3 regions of the Neobacillus sp. BF23-41 genome follow, and region 2 is predicted to be linked to each of the others. Evidence: riboswitches for the same ligand, from Rfam matches in the RefSeq annotation. Region 2 holds a riboswitch; each other region holds the start of a gene.
The links. A riboswitch is a leader RNA that binds a small molecule or an ion and turns the genes downstream of it on or off. The one in region 2 is predicted to bind S-adenosylmethionine.
Positions count from the first base shown of each region.

Region 1 (6,542 bases), on a different contig from region 2:
CCAGCCGAACGCCACATTTCAATCAGCCAGCCATAACGGCGATGATGTTCCATAGCGCCATGGACGATCACGATTACAGCCTTCGCTTCTCCTTCTGCTTCCCACTTCCACATAGTTTTCCCCCCTGGAATTAGTTATTACCTATTGTTGGAAAAATTTCAAACTATCTTTAGTCCTTTTTTAATAAAAAAGACAAATTTTTTGTGAATTACTTCATACTTCCGATAAAATAGAATCATCATACAAAAGGAGCGAGAATAATGATTTATCCATTTAAAGGGAAGTACCCCCTCATAGCTGATACTGCTTATATTGCCGACTATGTGACGATTACCGGTGATGTTGAAATTGGCGATGAATCAAGTGTTTGGTTTAACACCGTTATCAGAGGGGACGTAGCCCCAACCATTATTGGTAAGAAAGTAAATATACAAGATAATTCTATCTTACACCAAAGCCCTAATAACCCGCTAATTTTAGAAGATGAAGTAACGATTGGCCATCAGGTTATTCTACACAGTTGTATCATTCGAAAAAAAGCGTTAATAGGAATGGGTTCCATCATTCTTGATAATGCTGAAATCGGCGAGGGTGCTTTTATTGGAGCCGGCAGTTTGGTTCCGCAAGGGAAAAAAATTCCCCCTAATACCTTAGCATTTGGCAGACCGGCAAAAGTTATTAGAGAATTAACACCAGAAGACATAAAAGATATGGTAAGAATCTCTAAAGAATATGCAGAAAAGGGACAATATTATAAGTCGATCCAATCATAATTCTTAAAAATAGGCTGTGTTAAAGGTCATTGTTGATTTTATTGCCAAGTTGATTGGAGCGGAAATCAACTTGGCAATTGTAACAGAGAAAAAGCAAAAGCACCCAAGAAATTTTGGGTGCTTTTACGATTAATTTTTCGATGCTTGCAGGGCCTTTTCTAGTGCATAATCACGTTGAAAGGAATAGACATCTTCAACATATACTTGATGCCATACCATGAACATCAGCACAGTCCAAATCTTCCTGCTGTTATCGGCTTTACCCTGGCAATGGTCTTCAAGCAATTGAAGCACATATGATTTATTGATCAAATGATCCGTGTTGCTTTCGCGGATGATCTTCTTCGCCCATTCGTTCATTTCATCCTTTAACCAATGACGGATTGGTACAGGGAACCCAAGTTTCTTCCGATCAAGTACATGGGCAGGTACAACACCTTCGGCTGCTTTACGTAAGATATACTTCGTCGTTCCATGCACTGTTTTCAGGCTAGTCGGAATTTTTGATGCCACTTCGAAGACCGCTTTATCAAGGAATGGCACACGAAGTTCTAAGGAATGAGCCATCGTCATTTTATCGGCCTTCAGCAAAATATCGCCGCGCATCCAGGTATGGATATCAATATACTGCATCCGGTCAACAGGATCATAACCACGAGATTCGGCGTAAAGCGGCTTCGTTATATCTGTATAGTCTAATCCTTCACGATAGACATTTAGTAGTTCGCGCTTTTCTTCTTCGGTAAACATTTTCGCATTACCAATGTAACGTTCTTCCATTGGCGTTACACCGCGTTCGATAAAGCTTTTTCCTCTCATTCCCTCAGGCATCATACCCGCGATCCCTTTTAAAAGCACTTTTCCTGCTTTCGGAATTTTATTAAACACCTCTAAGGATTGCGGCTCGTGATAAATATTGTAGCCGCCAAATAATTCATCCGCACCTTCACCTGAAAGAACAACGGTTACGTGTTTTCTCGCTTCACGGGCAACAAAATAAAGCGGGACACAAGCAGGGTCTGCCAGCGGATCATCCATATGCCACATGATTTTTGGAATTTCATTCATATATTCCTGCGGTGAAATCACATAGCTGATATTTTCGACACCAAGCTTCTCAGCTGTCTCTTTTGCGACATCAATTTCACTGAATCCATTATGCTCAAAACCTACCGAAAAGGTTTTAATCGCAGGATGATATTCTTTTGCAATCGATGCAATAATCGAAGAATCAATCCCGCCAGAAAGGAATGAGCCTACTGGAACATCACTGCGCATGTGCATTTTTACAGAATCGAACAGGACATCTTTAATTTCCTTGATAAAATCAGGTTCTGATTTGTGAACTGGTTTAAAGTGTGCTTTCCAATATCTTTTGATTTCCATTGGTGAGCCAATCTTTTTGGTAAAAAAATGACCTGGCTCTAATTTCTTAATACCATCTGACATGGTGGTTGGTTCAGGAACAAATTGGTAGGTCAAATAATGCTGCAAGGAATCATAATTAAGAACATCATTTTCGAGACCCAAGAGAATACTCTTTTTCTCAGAGGCAAAAAATGTTCTTTCACCATCTTCAAAATAAAAAAACGGTTTAATCCCGAACGGATCACGTGCGCCATAAAGAGTTTGTTCTTGTTTATCCCATATGACAAAGGAGAACATTCCGCGTAGTTTTTCGACGGCTTTTTCCTTCAAATGGCTGTAGAGTGCAATAATAACCTCGGTATCGGAGCTTGTTGAAAAGGTTAATCCTTCACTCAATAGTTCCTCGCGCAGTTCAACATAGTTATAAACTTCACCATTAAAGATAATCCAGTACCGTTCATTTTCATACGTAAGCGGTTGATGACCACTCTCAATATCAATGATACTTAAACGGCGGAAACCAAATTGGATATGATCATCATAATAAAAACCATCATCATCCGGCCCGCGATGAGTTATAATATCGTTCATATTTTTAAATTGTTGTTTTTGCTCATCACTATAGTTTTGTGTTTTGTCGTGTACACAACCGATAAAACCACACATTATGTACTTCACCTCATTCTAAATATCCTTTAAAAGGACGTATTGCTCCAAATCCCAAACGCCTTGCGCTGGAGCTAGACAGAAAAACATACTCTCTAATACTACCACTTTTTATATAAAAATTGCACTGTGAACAATAGGCAAATTTAATATCATCATTTTTCACTTCTTTTGACCTGCTTAAACATTACATTTTATTCACTAATTGAATTACTATACAGGTAAATAGACGGAGAAATAAAAACGGGGGCTACATGTAGAATGTAACCCCCATAACGTTTTATAGATTTGCTTGTTGGCGTAATGTTTCTACTTTATCTGTGCGCTCCCAAGGAAGATCCACATCAGTACGGCCAAAGTGACCGTAAGCTGCTGTTTGTTGGTAAATTGGACGACGAAGATCCAACATGTTAATGATACCTGCAGGGCGAAGGTCAAAGTTTTCACTTACAAGGTCAACTAACACCTCTTCGCTTACTTTACCTGTACCAAACGTATCAACAGCAATCGAAACAGGTCTTGCTACACCAATAGCGTAAGCAAGTTGAACTTCTACCTTATCAGCAAGGCCAGCAGCCACGATGTTTTTAGCAACATAACGTGCTGCGTAGGCAGCTGATCGGTCCACTTTTGTAGGATCCTTACCAGAGAAGGCACCACCGCCATGGCGAGCATATCCACCATACGTATCTACGATGATTTTCCGGCCTGTTAAGCCAGCATCCCCTTGTGGTCCGCCAATAACGAAACGGCCGGTTGGATTAATAAAGTATTTTGTCTTTTCATCGATTAATTCTTTTGGAACTACCGGATTAATAACATATTCCTTCAAGTTACGTTGAATTTGCTCTAACTCAACTTCAGGATTGTGTTGAGTGGAAATAACAATCGTATCAATGCGTACTGGTTTATCGTTCTCATCATATTCAACCGTTACTTGTGTTTTTCCGTCTGGACGTAAGTAATCAAGAACCTTATCTTTACGTACTTCTGTTAAACGGCGAGCAAGTTTGTGCGCTAGTGAAATGGGAAGAGGCATAAGCTCTTTAGTTTCATTACAAGCAAAACCAAACATTAAACCTTGGTCCCCTGCACCAATTGCTTCGATTTGTTCATCGGACATTTGACCTTCACGCGCTTCCAAAGCTTGGTCAACACCCATCGCGATATCTGGAGACTGTTCATCAATAGATGTTAAAACAGCACAGGTTTCTGAGTCAAAACCGAATTTCGCGCGATTGTAGCCGATGTTTTTAATCGTTTCACGAACAATTTTTGGAATATCCACGTAGGTAGATGTGGTGATTTCTCCTGCTACTAGCACTAGTCCTGTTGTTACTGAAGTTTCAGCCGCAACACGGGCATTAGCATCCCTTGCTAAAATAGCATCTAAAATGGAATCAGAAATTTGGTCACAGATCTTATCAGGATGACCCTCAGTAACTGATTCAGAAGTGAACAAACGACGTTTTGTTGACATCTGAATTCCTCCTATAATATGAGATAATCGAGGTTTTAGGAAGGTTACAGGAATACTTCCTTAAACATCGAGAATTTGATACGGTACTCATTCCCTTAGTATGTAATAAACAAAGGATTTTTATTAGAGACTCTTTTCATAAAGGACTTATACAAAACAAAAAACCTTACCAGAGAGGAAAGGTTGTTCCGGGCCTTTCGCTCTTATCGTTCAAGGTCAAAGCCTTGCGTCAGATTAGCACCTTCGCATCCTGAAAAGGACCTTTTAAGTGGTCAATCTTTTCATACTGCAGGTTGCTGGGTTTCATTGGGCCTGTCCCTCCACCAGCTCAGGATAAGAGAGTATCCGTTCAAATTAGAATAATATCACACTGCCCAACAATGTCAATGAATTTTTTAAGAAATGTCTTTCACAACAAAATGGGAATAATACGAAGTAAGTTAGTCTCTATTTATAAATATTTTTTATATCTTCAATTAAAGTTTTATAATATATAAATTTAGTTAAATAGGATACATCAATTCGGCTAATGTGTTATACTTTTTATATTATTAACAACATAAAAACTAAAATAAAGGAAGGTCTCATTAAATGAATTCTGTTGATACTCCTAATGAATTAAATCAATTGTTAAATGAAAGTCATGTTCATGTGCAATTATCTGTTCCTCAATTAGTTGAGAAAGTCTTAACCCGACATGAAGGAGCACTAACTTCTACGGGAGCTATTAGTGTCGTTACTGGAAAATATACTGGCCGGTCTCCACAGGATAAATTCATTGTTTTAGAAGATTCAACTAAAGACAAAATTGAATGGGGCACGACCAATCAACCAATTTCAGAACCGGTTTTTACAAAGCTTTATCAAAAGGTCATTAATTATTTACAACAGAAAAATGAGATCTTTGTTTTTAAAGGATTTGCGGGTGCTGATAAAAAATCACGTTTATCCATCCAAGTGGTAAATGAATTAGCTTGGCAAAATTTATTTGTACACCAGTTATTTATTCGCCCGTCTGATGATGAACTTCTTGCCCATGATGCTGGATTTACCGTTATTTCTGCACCTAATTTCAAGGCAGATCCGGCTATCGATGGCACCAACTCGGAAGCTTTTATTATGATTTCTTTTGAAAAAAGAATTGTTTTAATAGGTGGTACAGAATACGCAGGTGAAATGAAAAAGTCGATTTTTTCTGTAATGAATTATTTACTGCCTGAAAACAATATTTTTTCCATGCATTGTTCTGCAAATGTTGGGATTGAAGGCGATGTTGCTTTATTCTTTGGCTTGTCTGGAACTGGCAAAACAACCTTATCAGCCGATTCCAATCGTCGATTAATTGGGGATGATGAGCACGGTTGGTCCTCCAATGGTGTCTTTAATATCGAGGGGGGCTGCTACGCAAAATGTATCAATCTTTCTCGTGAAAAGGAGCCGCAAATTTTTGATGCCATCCGCTTTGGAACTGTCCTAGAAAACGTAACATTGAACCAGGAATCAAGAATCCCTGATTATGAAGATGGAACGTTGACCGAAAATACACGTGCCGCTTATCCGATTGACGCAATTGATAATATTGTTCAACCAAGTATCGCTGGCCACCCAAATACGATTGTCTTTTTAACCGCTGATGCATTCGGAGTATTGCCTCCAATTTCAAAATTAACAAAGGAACAAGCAATGTATCACTTTTTAAGTGGCTACACCTCAAAACTAGCCGGAACAGAGCGTGGAATAACTTCACCACAAGCTACCTTCTCCACTTGCTTTGGTGCTCCATTCCTGCCGCTGCCTGCGACTCGTTACGCAGAAATGCTCGGTGAAAAAATACTTGAGCACAATGCCAATGTTTTTCTAGTCAATACTGGCTGGACCGGCGGCGAATATGGGGTCGGTAATCGAATGAAACTTTCCTACACGCGCGCTATGGTTGAAGCCGCTCTTGAGGGAGAATTAAACCATGTAGAGACTGTCAAGGACGAGATCTTTGGATTAAATATCCCGCTCCATATTGCAGGTGTACCAGACGAAGTCCTGCAGCCGATTAAAACTTGGTCCGATTCGCAAGTATATGAAAAGAAAGCAATAGAATTAGCTGCAAAGTTCCGCGAAAACTTTAAAAAATTCACTAATGTTTCACGTGATATTGAAGAAAAAGGCGGTCCAATAGCATAATGTAAGAAAGCCCATATCGATTCGATATGGGCTTTCTTACATAATCAGTTAGTCGAATTTAATGAAATTAATTGATA
Region 1 is NZ_JBGBPR010000006.1:200,690-207,231, forward strand. Features, by position in the region: gene AB7942_RS12440 (alpha/beta hydrolase) at 1-113, opposite strand, end outside; gene AB7942_RS12445 (gamma carbonic anhydrase) at 261-773, shown strand; gene asnB (asparagine synthase (glutamine-hydrolyzing)) at 903-2,807, opposite strand; gene metK (methionine adenosyltransferase) at 3,088-4,287, opposite strand; SAM riboswitch class I at 4,488-4,627, opposite strand; gene pckA (phosphoenolpyruvate carboxykinase (ATP)) at 4,879-6,465, shown strand; gene AB7942_RS12465 (DUF2584 domain-containing protein) at 6,510-6,542, opposite strand, start outside.
Region 1: linked by a shared signal. The riboswitch ahead of metK (methionine adenosyltransferase) and the one ahead of mtnK (S-methyl-5-thioribose kinase) in region 2 are both predicted to bind S-adenosylmethionine.

Region 2 (6,542 bases):
AACCATTTCAGCTTTTGCAAGAGCAACCCCAGACCAATAATCTGGGTAACCGGGGTCAGGTACGAGGATGGTATCCCCCGGATTTAATAAGCATTGAGGGATTTCGACAAGTCCTGCTTTACCCCCAAACAAAATTGCCACTTCTTTATCCGGATCAATGGTCACTCCATATTCTCTTAAATAAAAATCAGCGGCAGCCTGTTTTAAATAACGATGTCCCTGAAAAGGAGAATATTTATGATTTAATGGATTCACTGCTGCATCTTGAAGTTTTTTAACAATATGAGAAGGCGTTGGCTGATCGGGATTGCCTTGCCCTAAATTAATCACATCAAACCCTTGTGAAATATACTCACCCACTTTTTTAACAAGTGAAGCAAAAAATTGCTTCGGAAGACTAGTTAATAGTTCTGATGGTGGAAATTGCTTCATTATTCTCACCTGCTTAATTATTTATAAGAATCATTATGAATTTCTAGTCACAAATGATATAACTTTTATAATGGCTTGTAAAGAAAAAATTCCGAAATTTCAAACGAGGTGAAGATTCGTGAAATTAAAAATTTCATGTCTGCAAATGGATATCGTCTTTGGCAATCCCAATAAAAACTACCAAACTGCCGAAAGACTCATTGAAAAAGCACTGATTGAACAACCCGATATCATTGTCCTTCCAGAACTATGGACAACGGGTTATGACTTGACCCGCCTGAATGAAATTGCAGACCCAAAAGCACTACAAACGATTGAATTTCTGAGAAATGCAGCACAAAAAAATCAGGTTCATTTCGTTGGCGGCTCAGTTGCGAACCGAGAAGAAACAGGAGTAAAAAATACTCTCCTCATCATCAATAAAGATGGCACGCTTGTGCACCAGTATAGTAAACTACATCTTTTTAAACTCATGAATGAGCATGTTTTCTTAGAGCCTGGCGCTGAGAAGGGACTTTTCCAACTTGATAATCACCAGTTTGCTGGGTCGATCTGTTATGATATCCGGTTTCCAGAGTGGATACGCGCTCACACATCAGATGGTGCAGAAGCACTGTTTGTTGTGGCCGAATGGCCTGCACCCAGATTGTCCCACTGGAGGGCCCTTTTAATTGCCAGAGCAATTGAAAATCAATGTTATGTAATTGCCTGTAACCGTTCTGGAAATGACCCAAAAAACCATTTTGCTGGTCACTCAATGATTATTGACCCGTGGGGTGAGGTCATTGCTGAGGCTGGAATGAAGGAAGAAATCCTATCGGCTGAAATTGAGATGGACTTAGTCAAGGAGGTCCGTAAGCAAATTCCTATTTTCACGGATAGAAAACCAGAATTCTATAAATAATAATTTTCAAAAAATATTGACACTTTCTCTTTGTTACTGATATGATTTTTACCAGTTAAATAGATTTTCTCTTATCACGAGCTGGCTGAGGGATTTGGCCCTTTGAAGCCCAGCAACCGACCGGAAACCCATTGAAATGGGGCGCTTTTTGCGCTGGGGATCCCCCCTTTAAGGCACGGTGCTAATTCCAACAGAAGGATTATCTTTCTGAGAGATAAGAGGTGAGACAGACAATATTGTCTATCAGCCTCTTTCAGATGAGAAAGAGGCTTTTTTAGTGCCTGCGTGCATAATTAAGCCTCCCAAAAACGAGGAGGAACCATAATGAGTCTACTAAAACAAAAAACATACCAGCCTTTAACAAACGGGAGTGCAGTTGAACTGGCACTTGAATTGAAAATTTTTGACCAGCATGCAAAACTTTCCTGCAAGGAGATTGGCGATGGGAATCTCAATCTAGTCTTTCATATTGTTGATAAATTAAAAGGAAAAAGTGTTATTATCAAACAAGCTCTCCCTTATGCAAAGGTAGTTGGCGAAAGCTGGCCATTAACTTTGAAAAGAGCAAAGATTGAAGCGGATGCCTTAAAAATTTTCGGACAGATTGCTCCAGATTATGTACCCCAAGTTTTTTTCACAGATGATGTCCTAGCTGTAACCGTAATGGAGGACCTTTCCCATCTTTCGATCGCAAGAACTGGCTTTATCAAAGGAGAAACCTATCCATTAATTTCAAAGCATCTAGGTGAATATCTTGCAAAAACACTATTTTACACTTCCGATTACGGATTAGGCCTTTCCTTAAAAAAGGAATATGTACAACAGTTTATCAATCCCGAGCTTTGCAAAATAACTGAAGATTTAATCTTTACCGATCCTTTTATTGATGCAGAAACCAACGATTTCGAGGAAGGACTGCATCCTGTAGTCGAAGAGCTTTGGCAGGATGAAGAACTAAAGTTTCATGTAAATATTTTGAAGAAACGCTTTTTAACAGAAGCTGAAGTTCTCCTCCATGGTGATCTTCATACCGGAAGTGTTTTTGCCGATAATTATGAAACAAAAGTAATCGATCCTGAATTTGCTTTTTACGGACCAGCTGGATTTGATATCGGCCAAGTATTTGCAAATCTTCTCTTTCAGGTAATAGCAAATGTTGAACAACGTGATCTTTTCCTCAATCATATTGAAACGGTATGGAATGTATTTGAGGATCAATTTACACAATTATGGAATACGGAGAATAAAGACGATTACGCTAAATCCACTAGATTTTTAAACTATAATTTAACTAAGTTTTTTGAGGACTCGATCGGCTTTGCAGGCTGCGAATTAATCAGAAGAACAATTGGTCTTGCTCATGTTGCTGATTTAGATGGGATCGAGGAAGATCAAACTAGAATTACTGCTAAGCAGAGAACATTAGATCTCGGTACAATCCTAATTAAACAACGAAAAGAAATAAAGAACCTTTCTTCTTTCATAACGACGGTAAAAGGAGCATTATAATAGGAAAAGCAATCCGAACTTTCGGATTGCTTTTCTAGTCAAGTTTTGCCCACAGTTCTTCTGGATTTAGTTCATAAATACCATTTTCGCGGAACATGTAATGATTTATGATAAACTCTCTGCGAATAGTTGCATAATCATCATGGAATTGTTTTATATACTCGTTTAATTGTTTTTCTTCGTACTTTTCACCTATTTTTAACCCACGTACCATGTGTTCGAACACGATTAATTTCTTCTTCCTTTGGGCAGGAATGTTCTTTAGTTTCCCATTTTTCATAAAGAAGTTCTCGATAATTTTTTGTCTCTCGATACTTGACTCGACCATTTCATCCAACTCCTTCCCCTTTTTTTCTAACAGCTCTGTAAACACCTTTGCCTGCTGGTTAATCAACGATTCATTTAGGTAAAAGTAAATCGTATTCTTGACTCTTCTGTCATACACCACATGGATCTCTCGTAATTTCTTTAAATGATGGGTAATCGTAGGTGCGGACAAGCCAAGCTTTCCTGCTATTGCCTGCCCATGGAGTGGACCTTTTGCTAATATAGCAACGATTCTAATCCGTGTGGGATCCCCCATCGTTTTATAAAACGCAACAACACGGTCTAATTGTATCAATGCACTACCTCCTCTTCATTCCACTTCGATATACATCTAATTAGATATATATCAAATTTAATCTCCCCTGTCAATAACCAACAAAAAAACACTACCTATAAGGAAGTGTTTTTTTGAATTGCTTTTTTTACAGCATAGGATTTTCATTCTTTGCTTTGAGTCTCTGCCATCTTTTCTCAACTTCTGCTTCAAATTCTTCTAGCATTGGCTTGTTTTCATCTTTAAGTAGGTGTTTTGTTTTCCCCATATATTTTAACCAATCAGAAAGTGGAATTCGTTTGCTCTTCTCTTCTGGATTGTAAGTTATGGTTGTAACACCTTGTTCTACTTCATAAAGCGGGAAGAAGCAAGAATCTACAGCAGCTTCGATAATTTTTGTACCAAAACGGTCATCAGATTTCCAGTTAAGTGGGCATGTGATGAGAAGTTTTCCATATACTGTTCCAACATTTTGGGCATACCATTGTGCTTTTGCACCTTTTTTAACTAAGTCCTGTGGAAAGGCTTCCGAACCGGTAAACACATAAGGAATATTGGTAGCAGCCATAATTTGCGGAGTATCTTTATGATGGAAGGCTTTTCCTCGCTGTGCTTTTCCAACTCCTGATGTACTTGTCATATGACCCAGTGGTGTTGAATAAGACATTTGTGAGCCTGTATTCATGTAGCCCTCATTATCATATTCAAGCATAATTAGTTTATGTCCGCGAAGAGCAGTACCAATCGCTGAACCCATACCAATATCCATACCACCATCACCAGTAATCATAACAAATGTGGCGTCATCCGATACTTCAATTTCGCCGCGTCGTTTTAATTCCATGAATGCTTCAACAGTACCTGAAAGCGTAGCGGCACCGTTTTGGAACAAATTGTGCATCATCGTTTGCTTATGGGAGGTGCTAGGATAAGATGTTGTTGTTACATAAGCGCATCCCGTTTGGAATAGAGTAACAATGTCTCCCTCAATCCCTTTAAAGAATAACTCGAGTCCAGCAAAAATTCCGCACCCTGGACATGCCCCGTGACCGGAGGCAATCCGTTTCGGTTTACAAGTTAAAGCACGTAACGGCGGGATTTTCACCTTTAATTTATTGGTTTCTTCATCCATTTTCACATCAATTAAACCTGTTTTAAAAACATCCCCGTGCTGTGGCAAAATAACGGGCTTAAGGATTTTTTCAGGATTACCTGGAATATGACCATAGTAATCAAATGGCTTTTCAGCATAGCCTTTTTCCTTTGCATCAAGCGCCATATCAAAAAAAGCCTGTGCATCAGTTGCATAGAAATCTTTACCGCCGAGACCAAATACGCGGCTTAACACGATAGTCTTGTTGTCTTTGTCATCTTGAAGTGCAGATTTCACTTCATGTGTAAGGTTAGGACCATTTGCTCCGTAAGAATCCGCACGTTCCCCAACTAATAATGATCTTACATTCTTAAGGGCTTCGCGAATTTCCTTTGCAGGGAATGGACGGATAATATTCGGGCTAATTACACCTGCTTTAATTCCTTTTGCTCGAAGTTGATCCACTACATCCTTAGCAGATTCTGCCGCAGAGTTTAATAGGAATAATGCTACATCCGCATCTTCCATTTTATATAAATCTAGAACTGGATATTCTCTTCCAGAAAGCTTAGCATATTCCGCTGCCACTTCCTTAAATACCTCACCAGCATTGTACATTGCTTCTGATTGTTGGTAGTGATTGTTAATGAAATCATCACCACTCATATGAGCGCCAATCGTTACTGGCTTCCTCAAGTCTCTAACAAAGTTGTAATCGGTTGGACATTCACCTACAAATTGCTGTACAACACTGCGGTCCTTAAAGAATTCCACTCGACGCTTTTGGTGGGATGTAAAGAAGCCATCATAAGCAACAATAACTGGTAAGCGGACCTTTGAATGTTCGGCAATTTTAAGCGCCATAATATTCATATCATATACAGCTTGCGGTGTTTTTGCTGTTAAGATTACCCAGCCTGTATTTAATGCATAATAGAGATCCGAGTGATCGCCACGAATATCAAGCGGACCACTGACGGCACGAGTAACTAGATTCATAACCATTGGAAAACGAGTCCCTGATTGGACAGGCATTTGTTCAATCATATATAAGAATCCGTTTGCACTGGTTGCATTGATAACACGTGCACCAGTTGCCGCCGCACCGTAGCAAATACCCGCTGAACCGTGCTCGCCATCTGCAGGAATCAGTTTAATATCATGCTCCCCGCGCGTTTTCATTTGATCTAAAAATTGAGCAACCTCTGTTGAGGGTGTAATTGGGAAATATCCCATAATATGATAATTGATTTGTGCTGCCGCCATAGCAGCCATTTCATTTCCAGATTCAAAAGTAGAAATTTGTTCTGCTACACCTTTTGTTGTTAATTTATCTTCTAAAATAGCCATTATTGGATTCCTCCTGCAATATAAGGAAAGTTTTGCTTTACGCGGTTATTATCTGCATACCCAAGCATTTCACGAAGATCACCGAGTGCGTCGGTTGGGCAGGCTTCCACGCATTTCAGGCAGCCTTTACAGTATTGGTAATCAATACCTTGAAGGAACATTTGTTTTCTTCCACGCTTATCTTCTCCTTCTTCCCAAACGAAGCAAAAGTCAGGACAAACGTTGTCACATGCAGCACAGTGAATACATTTTTCTTGTTGGAACTCCGGAAGGAATCCTTGGCGTGAACCACTTAAATCTTTAAGAATACTATTTGCTTGAGAAACCATGACACCACCGATTTCCTGAGTCAAGTATCCAAGCTGTGGAAGTGGGCGTGTGAAGGCTTTTCCTTCAGCCCTTTCTGGCACTTCATATGTTTTAAACTGAACCTCATTATAACCGCGGTCAAAAGTGCGGATATTTGGTTCAACAAGATGCGGGTATTTCTTCGTAAACGTTTTCCGAATCACGTCTCTCATGGATTCAGGATCTAGAAAATCACAAATACGATATAATGCTCCAAGCATTGCCGTATTTACTTTAGTTTTTTCCTCTACGGCTATCTGTAGGGCATCAACAATCGCTAGTGTACCATAATCTAATTGTAAATC
Region 2 is NZ_JBGBPR010000001.1:365,913-372,454, forward strand. Features, by position in the region: gene AB7942_RS01725 (pyridoxal phosphate-dependent aminotransferase) at 1-432, opposite strand, end outside; gene AB7942_RS01730 (carbon-nitrogen family hydrolase) at 551-1,336, shown strand; SAM riboswitch class I at 1,405-1,557, shown strand; gene mtnK (S-methyl-5-thioribose kinase) at 1,661-2,845, shown strand; gene AB7942_RS01740 (DUF2087 domain-containing protein) at 2,880-3,464, opposite strand; gene AB7942_RS01745 (transketolase C-terminal domain-containing protein) at 3,595-5,889, opposite strand; gene AB7942_RS01750 (2-oxoacid:acceptor oxidoreductase family protein) at 5,889-6,542, opposite strand, start outside.

Region 3 (6,542 bases), on a different contig from region 2:
GATATAATCATCTTTTTCATATCCTAACTGTATTAAAAGTTCCTCTACCTTAGCTAAATCATCTATTGGAATCAGAACATCTAGGTCACCCGAAGTCCGTTTGGAAACATCTCCGTAAAGGTCTTCTCCAAGAATGGGGCCTTTTAAAACTAGTAGTTTTATCTGATTGTCATTAAATATTTTACATATCTCCACCATTACACTGCTAAGATGTAGCATTTGTAACGTATTCTTCCTATATGTTAGATTTAAAATTTGAATGACATTTGGGGGAATTAAATTTACATCAAATTTTTTTATTTTCAAAGATAATATCGGATATACCCGATGATGTATAGCTAATTCAAGAAAAAGCTTCCAATCAATATCTTTAAACCAGTCACTTGAGTTAGCCTGAAATCTCTCAACATCTTCTATCTTTATTATTTCTAGAATTAATTTTAATTCTTTAGGGATTAGAGCAAGATCGAGACTGAAATTATTTTCCATGACTTTCCCCTTTATTTCTTAATTACTTTTTTGGCAAATTTGCTAACAACAACAAACCGTTCCATTTCTTCAGCTCCTGTTAAATACAATGGGCCACTGCGCAGCCATGCATGAGCAATCATTTTTCCTGTTTCATCCTTGGCTGTTCCTAAATAAATCGTACTTTCTATATTACGTCTTTCCAACATCTTCATTGCTGCAATTGCCTTAACTAGACACATACTTTCCCAAAGAGTATACCTACTCATCATATTAACTGCTTGTGAAATTTGCTTAAGAAGTTTTCTATTTAGATCATCTATATTTAATGATGTTTCATTCATTTGCTCACCTAAAGAAGAAGCAACTTTTGAAAATGACATGCTTTTAAGAACACGTGCCCAGCCAAGGAAAATAAATGCCTCCACCAATAGTAGCTTTGTTTTTGTATCAAAAAACAAAAAGTATCTTACCCTTTTAAATATTTTCATTTGAAAGTTCCCTACTTATTCATAAATTATAGGTTATTAGATTAATTGTCTGATATTTCAATTAAACCCTCTTCAACTAAATGGTATAAAAATGAAATGACTTGTTCTTCACACTCGGTTTGGACAACATTATATTTTGATTTTAATAGTGATATTAATTGATTAACAGGAATCTTTTCTTCAATTAAATCCCAAATCTCTCCACCAATTTCACCTAAATTGTAGTACTTTCCATTTTTAACACTTAACATTACTTTTTCTCCACCCATATCACTAACGATATTTCCTTTAACTTGGACAACAATTTTATTTAATGAAATTCCTTTATTTTTAATCATTACTTAATCTCCTTTATTTACGGCATTTAATATTATCGATACTAATTGAGTTGCACTAAATCCATAAATAGGCCGTTGCAATTGATATATATCTATTTTATTAAGGATTCCTGCAGTTGTATGGAAATGCCAGTCCATTAGCCCTAAATCTCTAAGTAGGAAATTTCGGAATGTATGAGTAAATAGTGTAGAAAATCTTTCAAGATTTTCAATTTTACGAAGTTTAGTATCTTTATTTTCAGATATAACTAATTCAAAGATACCAGCAAGTGGTAGTTGGGTTGAAACGTATCCTGAGGTAACTGGAACACTGTATTTCGTTTCTCTACCAAAAATCGAGCGGAAATTATTTGCCTCCATTCCAAAATTATTTAGACTATCCTGCCATAGCTTTTGCTGCGGATAAGATGGAGTAACGATTGGAAAGCCATCTTTTGAAAATGATACAGCAATAATATCATCACTTAAAATATTAAAACCTTCGCTTAAGAATGCGGAGGCCAGTGTAGATTTACCTGCACCTGAATCTCCAATAAAGGCATATGCCTTGCCATTAATGGCTATTGAACTGCCGTGTAACGGCAATATTTTTCTTTGCATTAAAATCGAACACATACAAGTGCCAAGTATAAGAAGTCGGATTTGATCTTCATCCGCGTCTTTCATAGGTGAAACAGTTATTTTTTTTCCATCTTGTATACTAAATGTTGCAATATCCGAAATTTGAAACATAACTAAATTCTCATTGACCACAAATTTATTTGGTCCATCGGATAGCTCAAAATATAAATTAGTTATATCATCAATTTTTATCTCAATATCTATCAATTCCAATTGTTCACTCATCATAACTAATTCAGGAAAATAAAGATCACTTGCTACTGTTAAGCCAAAAGCTTTATAAATTAGTTTTTGTTTAACTCCTAACATTATTTCCACTCCAATATTTCATGGTTATTTAAAAGCCCTTATACTCTAATTCACGTATAAGGGCTTTTACATGTAAATCTAATGATTACCACAATCTACGTGGTTCCATATGTACGAAATCCAAGCAGATTTGAACAATCGGTAATCTATATCAACTCCATATTTTACCATCTTTTGTACCAGCCGGATAATCTCTATCCAGTTGAGTATGGTTGTTAGTATTAGCCAGTGTCATACTTACATCAAGCACTTCTAATACAGGTTTTTGCCAATCCTTTTTCATATATTCTCACCCCCTTTCAAGCAAATTGATTAAGATATCGATAAAGAATTAAACTATGCATCGAAATTCTATAATTATAATCAGTAGCAAATTCTGGCCGAGCTCCTTCTTCAACTTTTAACATAGCTGTCTTTATCACTTCGCTATTTAAGTATTCTATAATTCTTTTATCTGTACTAAGTTGTCGAAGCTCATCTTTAAAGTTGTCCCAGTATGGAACCATCCGATGAACCCAATCTGCCCCCTGTACACCTCGTATACTTTGATTTAGCCTAACATTATCAGGTAAATAATTCTCTGTGGAATTCCTGACAAGAGCTCGATCTAAACCATTCTGAACAAATTGTTCCTCTGGTACTGATAAACAAAAACGGACTACTCTTAAATCATTAGTGGGATCCCGTTCCTGTACTGCATAACGTAAAGATAATTTAGCAGAGAGTGTATTAGTCGAATTCCAATGAAAAACATCTTCAAAGTGTCTAACTCTTTGTTCGTACACATTTTTTGTGGAGAACCACCCTGTTTGATCAATACCATAGTCTTTAAGTTTGTTATAAACGTTCGTCCGGATAGCAAACTCTTTGTTTATTATTTGGGGTTCTGTATATATTGTCTCTTCTGGAAAGACTCGATCAATAAACGGAAACGCTATTCTGGTTAACTCAGGAAGCCTACTTAACCTTGGTCCTCCCGTTTTTTTACTATATTGGTTTAGCTCATGGATAAGACGAATCCACTTCATTTTCTTTAAAAGGATAGCGTAATATTCTAAGGCAGGTCCCCAAGATATGCTTAAGTTACCTCTCCCACCAATTAACAATACTCCTATCCCTTCCTCTTGGGCCTTCTCATACATTCCTTTTCTCCAAAATGAATTATGAAAGAATTTGTATGGCATCTCTAAAATATCTATAAAGTCATCGATATCAGAATAAGAATTTTTGCCTTCAAAATCTAAATAGTGATCCTTGATTCCACCTACGTAATTTACGGTTGACTGAATTAATGGTCTTTCATCAGGCATTAAATACTTATGTGTATAATCTATAAAATCCTTGGCTGGGATATAACTGAAAGTATGTAATGGTTTTTCCGTTCCTAAAGTTTTTTTAGCAAAGCTAACAACTGAACCAGAATCTAACCCTCCGCTCAATTGTGATCCAACCCCAAGGTAAGTTCGCAAACATGATTTTACAGCTTTTTGAAATACCTCTTGAAAAGCTTCTACATACTCTCCGTTTGACTTTAGTTTTAGTGGTTCACTCAATGTTAATTTACAATATCTTGTAATATTTATCTTATCTCCAACTATCGTTATGCAATGTGAGGGAGGTAATTGTTCTATATCTTTATATGGAGTAAGAGATGTATCTACTTCACCTACAGGTCCCGATATGGCCAGAAATTGTGCGAGCCATTGTTCGTTCATTACCTTTTCAATATAAGGTAAAGAAAATAAAGGGTGTATGACAGTACAAAATGCAAATTTTTGTCGATTGCGTAGAAAGTATAGGGTTCGAACTCCAGAGAAATCCCTCGCCCCAAAAAGTTTTCGTTTCCTCTCATCCCAAATCATAAAGGCAAAATCACCTACTAAATATTTCGGAGACTCTTCTCCCCATTTATGATAAGAAAGTAAGATTAGTTCACTATCAGTAATATCTTTTCTTTTCCTTTTATCAACTTGTAATCTCTCAAATAATTCGTCTCGATTATCAATAATAGCATCAGCAGTAATCGCTAACTTTCGTTCATGATCATAGTATGGAAGTTTTTCACCTACTGACTCAGGTGTAATCCATTGAGCATGGCAGCCAAGGAAGACTTTGTCACTATGACAGGTTTGAATATCATCAGCCGGATATTTTTCTAATTCTTTCATTATTCGATTTCCGTGCTCTAGATTGATAGGTTCATCATTTAAATGATAAATTCCGGCTATCGCGCTCATCTTTTCCTCCTGCCTGGCTACAAATTATTATTATCTATTATTTTAAGATTCTTTTATCAGTTCACTAAAAAGAACACCGAGCCCGTACTTAACTATAAGGAAATTCAATCGAATTTAAAGTCCCCTATTTATAGTATTATTTTAATAAAATGGTCTGAATCTAATTAGTTTTATAACTTATTACCTATATAATACTCTATATAAGTTCTTTATTACGAACATGTGATAAATTTATAATATATCCTCATACTATCAGTGTCAACTATTTTTCATAAAGAATGATTATATTTTAATGATCGGATATTTAACTCTAATTTCCTCATTATAATAAGGTTTTATAAAAAGTAATTGACACTCCCATGGAATTGTAGTAAATTTTATAAATAATCTAAATATTACTTTCTTATCAAGAGAGGTTGAGGGAATGGCCCGAAGACACCTCAGCAACCATCAATGGCTCGCTATTGAAAAGGTGCTAAGTCCTGCAAATTATTCTCTAATTTGCGAGATAAGAAGAATGACAAATGTGTAATCTGACAAAAGTCTTCTTCTTATAGAAGGCTTTTTTTATTTTTATAAAACAAGGAGAGTGCATTATGTACAAAATTGATACGAAACTTGCCCAAATTGGAAATCGTAGTGAAACAGCAACTGGCACCGTAAATCCGCCTGTATACTTCTCAACGGCATTCCGCCATGAGGGAATTGGCCAATCAACTGGGTTTGACTATACCCGAACAGGGAATCCTACGCGCCAGCTCTTAGAAAAAACAATTGCTGATTTAGAGTGCGGTGATCAAGGATTTGCCTGCAGCTCTGGTATGGCAGCAATTCTAACCATACTTGCTTTATTTCAATCTGGTGATGAATGGCTGGTAAGTGAGGATTTATACGGCGGTACCTACCGTTTATTAGAAAAAGGCTATCAAAAATGGGGCTTGAAAAGTCAATATGTTAATACCTGTTGTCCGGAAGAGATTGAAAAGAAAATTACGCCGCAAACAAAGGCCATCTTCCTTGAGACACCAACCAATCCGCTTATGCAGGAATCCGATATTGCCGCTGTTTCAAAGATTGCCAAGGAACATGGACTATTGCTAATTGTGGATAACACTTTCTATACTCCACTGTTACAACAGCCGATAATACTTGGTGCTGATATTGTTATCCATAGTGCGACGAAATACTTAGGTGGCCATAATGATGTTCTAGCCGGACTTATTGTCGCTAAAGGAAAAGAGCTTTGTGAAGCATTGGCATTCCATCATAATGGTGCTGGAGCAGTGCTGAGCCCATTCGATTCCTGGTTATTAATGCGTGGTATGAAAACTTTATCACTACGAATGGAACGACATGAAAAAAATGCAAAGAATATTGTCGAATTTCTATCCCAGCATGATGCTGTCACAGATGTTCTCTACCCAGGACGCGGCGGAATGGTTTCCTTTAGAATTAAGGACGAAGCATGGGTGAATCCATTTTTACAGAATTTAAATTTAATCAGTTTTGCAGAAAGCTTAGGTGGAACAGAAAGCTTCATTACTTATCCAGCAACGCAAACACATATGGATATCCCAGAAGAGATTCGCATTCAAGCAGGCGTTTGCAATCGTTTATTGCGTTTCTCCGTTGGACTTGAGGATTCACAAGACATCATTGAAGATTTGGAAAATGCTTTTGCCCGTGTTCAAGAAGGAGTGATTGCATAATGGCACACGAAGAATACACATTTGAAACCAGGCTCCTTCATAATAAGCACAAAATTGATCCTACAACAGGAGCGGTTAGTGTACCCATACAGCATGCATCGACCTTTCACCAATCTGATTTCGATCAATTTGGCAAGTACGATTATGGCCGCAGTTTAAATCCGACAAGGGAAGCACTTGAAGATGTCATTGCTGAACTTGAAGGCGGGTTAAAAGGCTTTGCCTTCTCATCTGGTATGGCCGCCATTTCGACGGCATTTCTCCTGCTATCTGCAGGTGATCATATTGTCATTACGGAAGATGTCTACGGCGGTACATTTCGGATGGTCACAGAGGTTCTCACGCGGCTCGGAATTGAACATACCTTCG
Region 3 is NZ_JBGBPR010000004.1:100,725-107,266, forward strand. Features, by position in the region: gene AB7942_RS08510 (nucleotidyltransferase domain-containing protein) at 1-489, opposite strand, end outside; gene AB7942_RS08515 (lasso peptide biosynthesis B2 protein) at 501-959, opposite strand; gene AB7942_RS08520 (lasso peptide biosynthesis PqqD family chaperone) at 1,001-1,297, opposite strand; gene AB7942_RS08525 (aldolase) at 1,301-2,227, opposite strand; gene AB7942_RS08530 (paeninodin family lasso peptide) at 2,379-2,510, opposite strand; gene AB7942_RS08535 (lasso peptide isopeptide bond-forming cyclase) at 2,527-4,464, opposite strand; SAM riboswitch class I at 4,865-4,979, shown strand; gene AB7942_RS08540 (methionine biosynthesis PLP-dependent protein) at 5,061-6,173, shown strand; gene metC (cystathionine beta-lyase) at 6,173-6,542, shown strand, end outside.
Region 3: linked by a shared signal. The riboswitch ahead of AB7942_RS08540 (methionine biosynthesis PLP-dependent protein) and the one ahead of mtnK (S-methyl-5-thioribose kinase) in region 2 are both predicted to bind S-adenosylmethionine.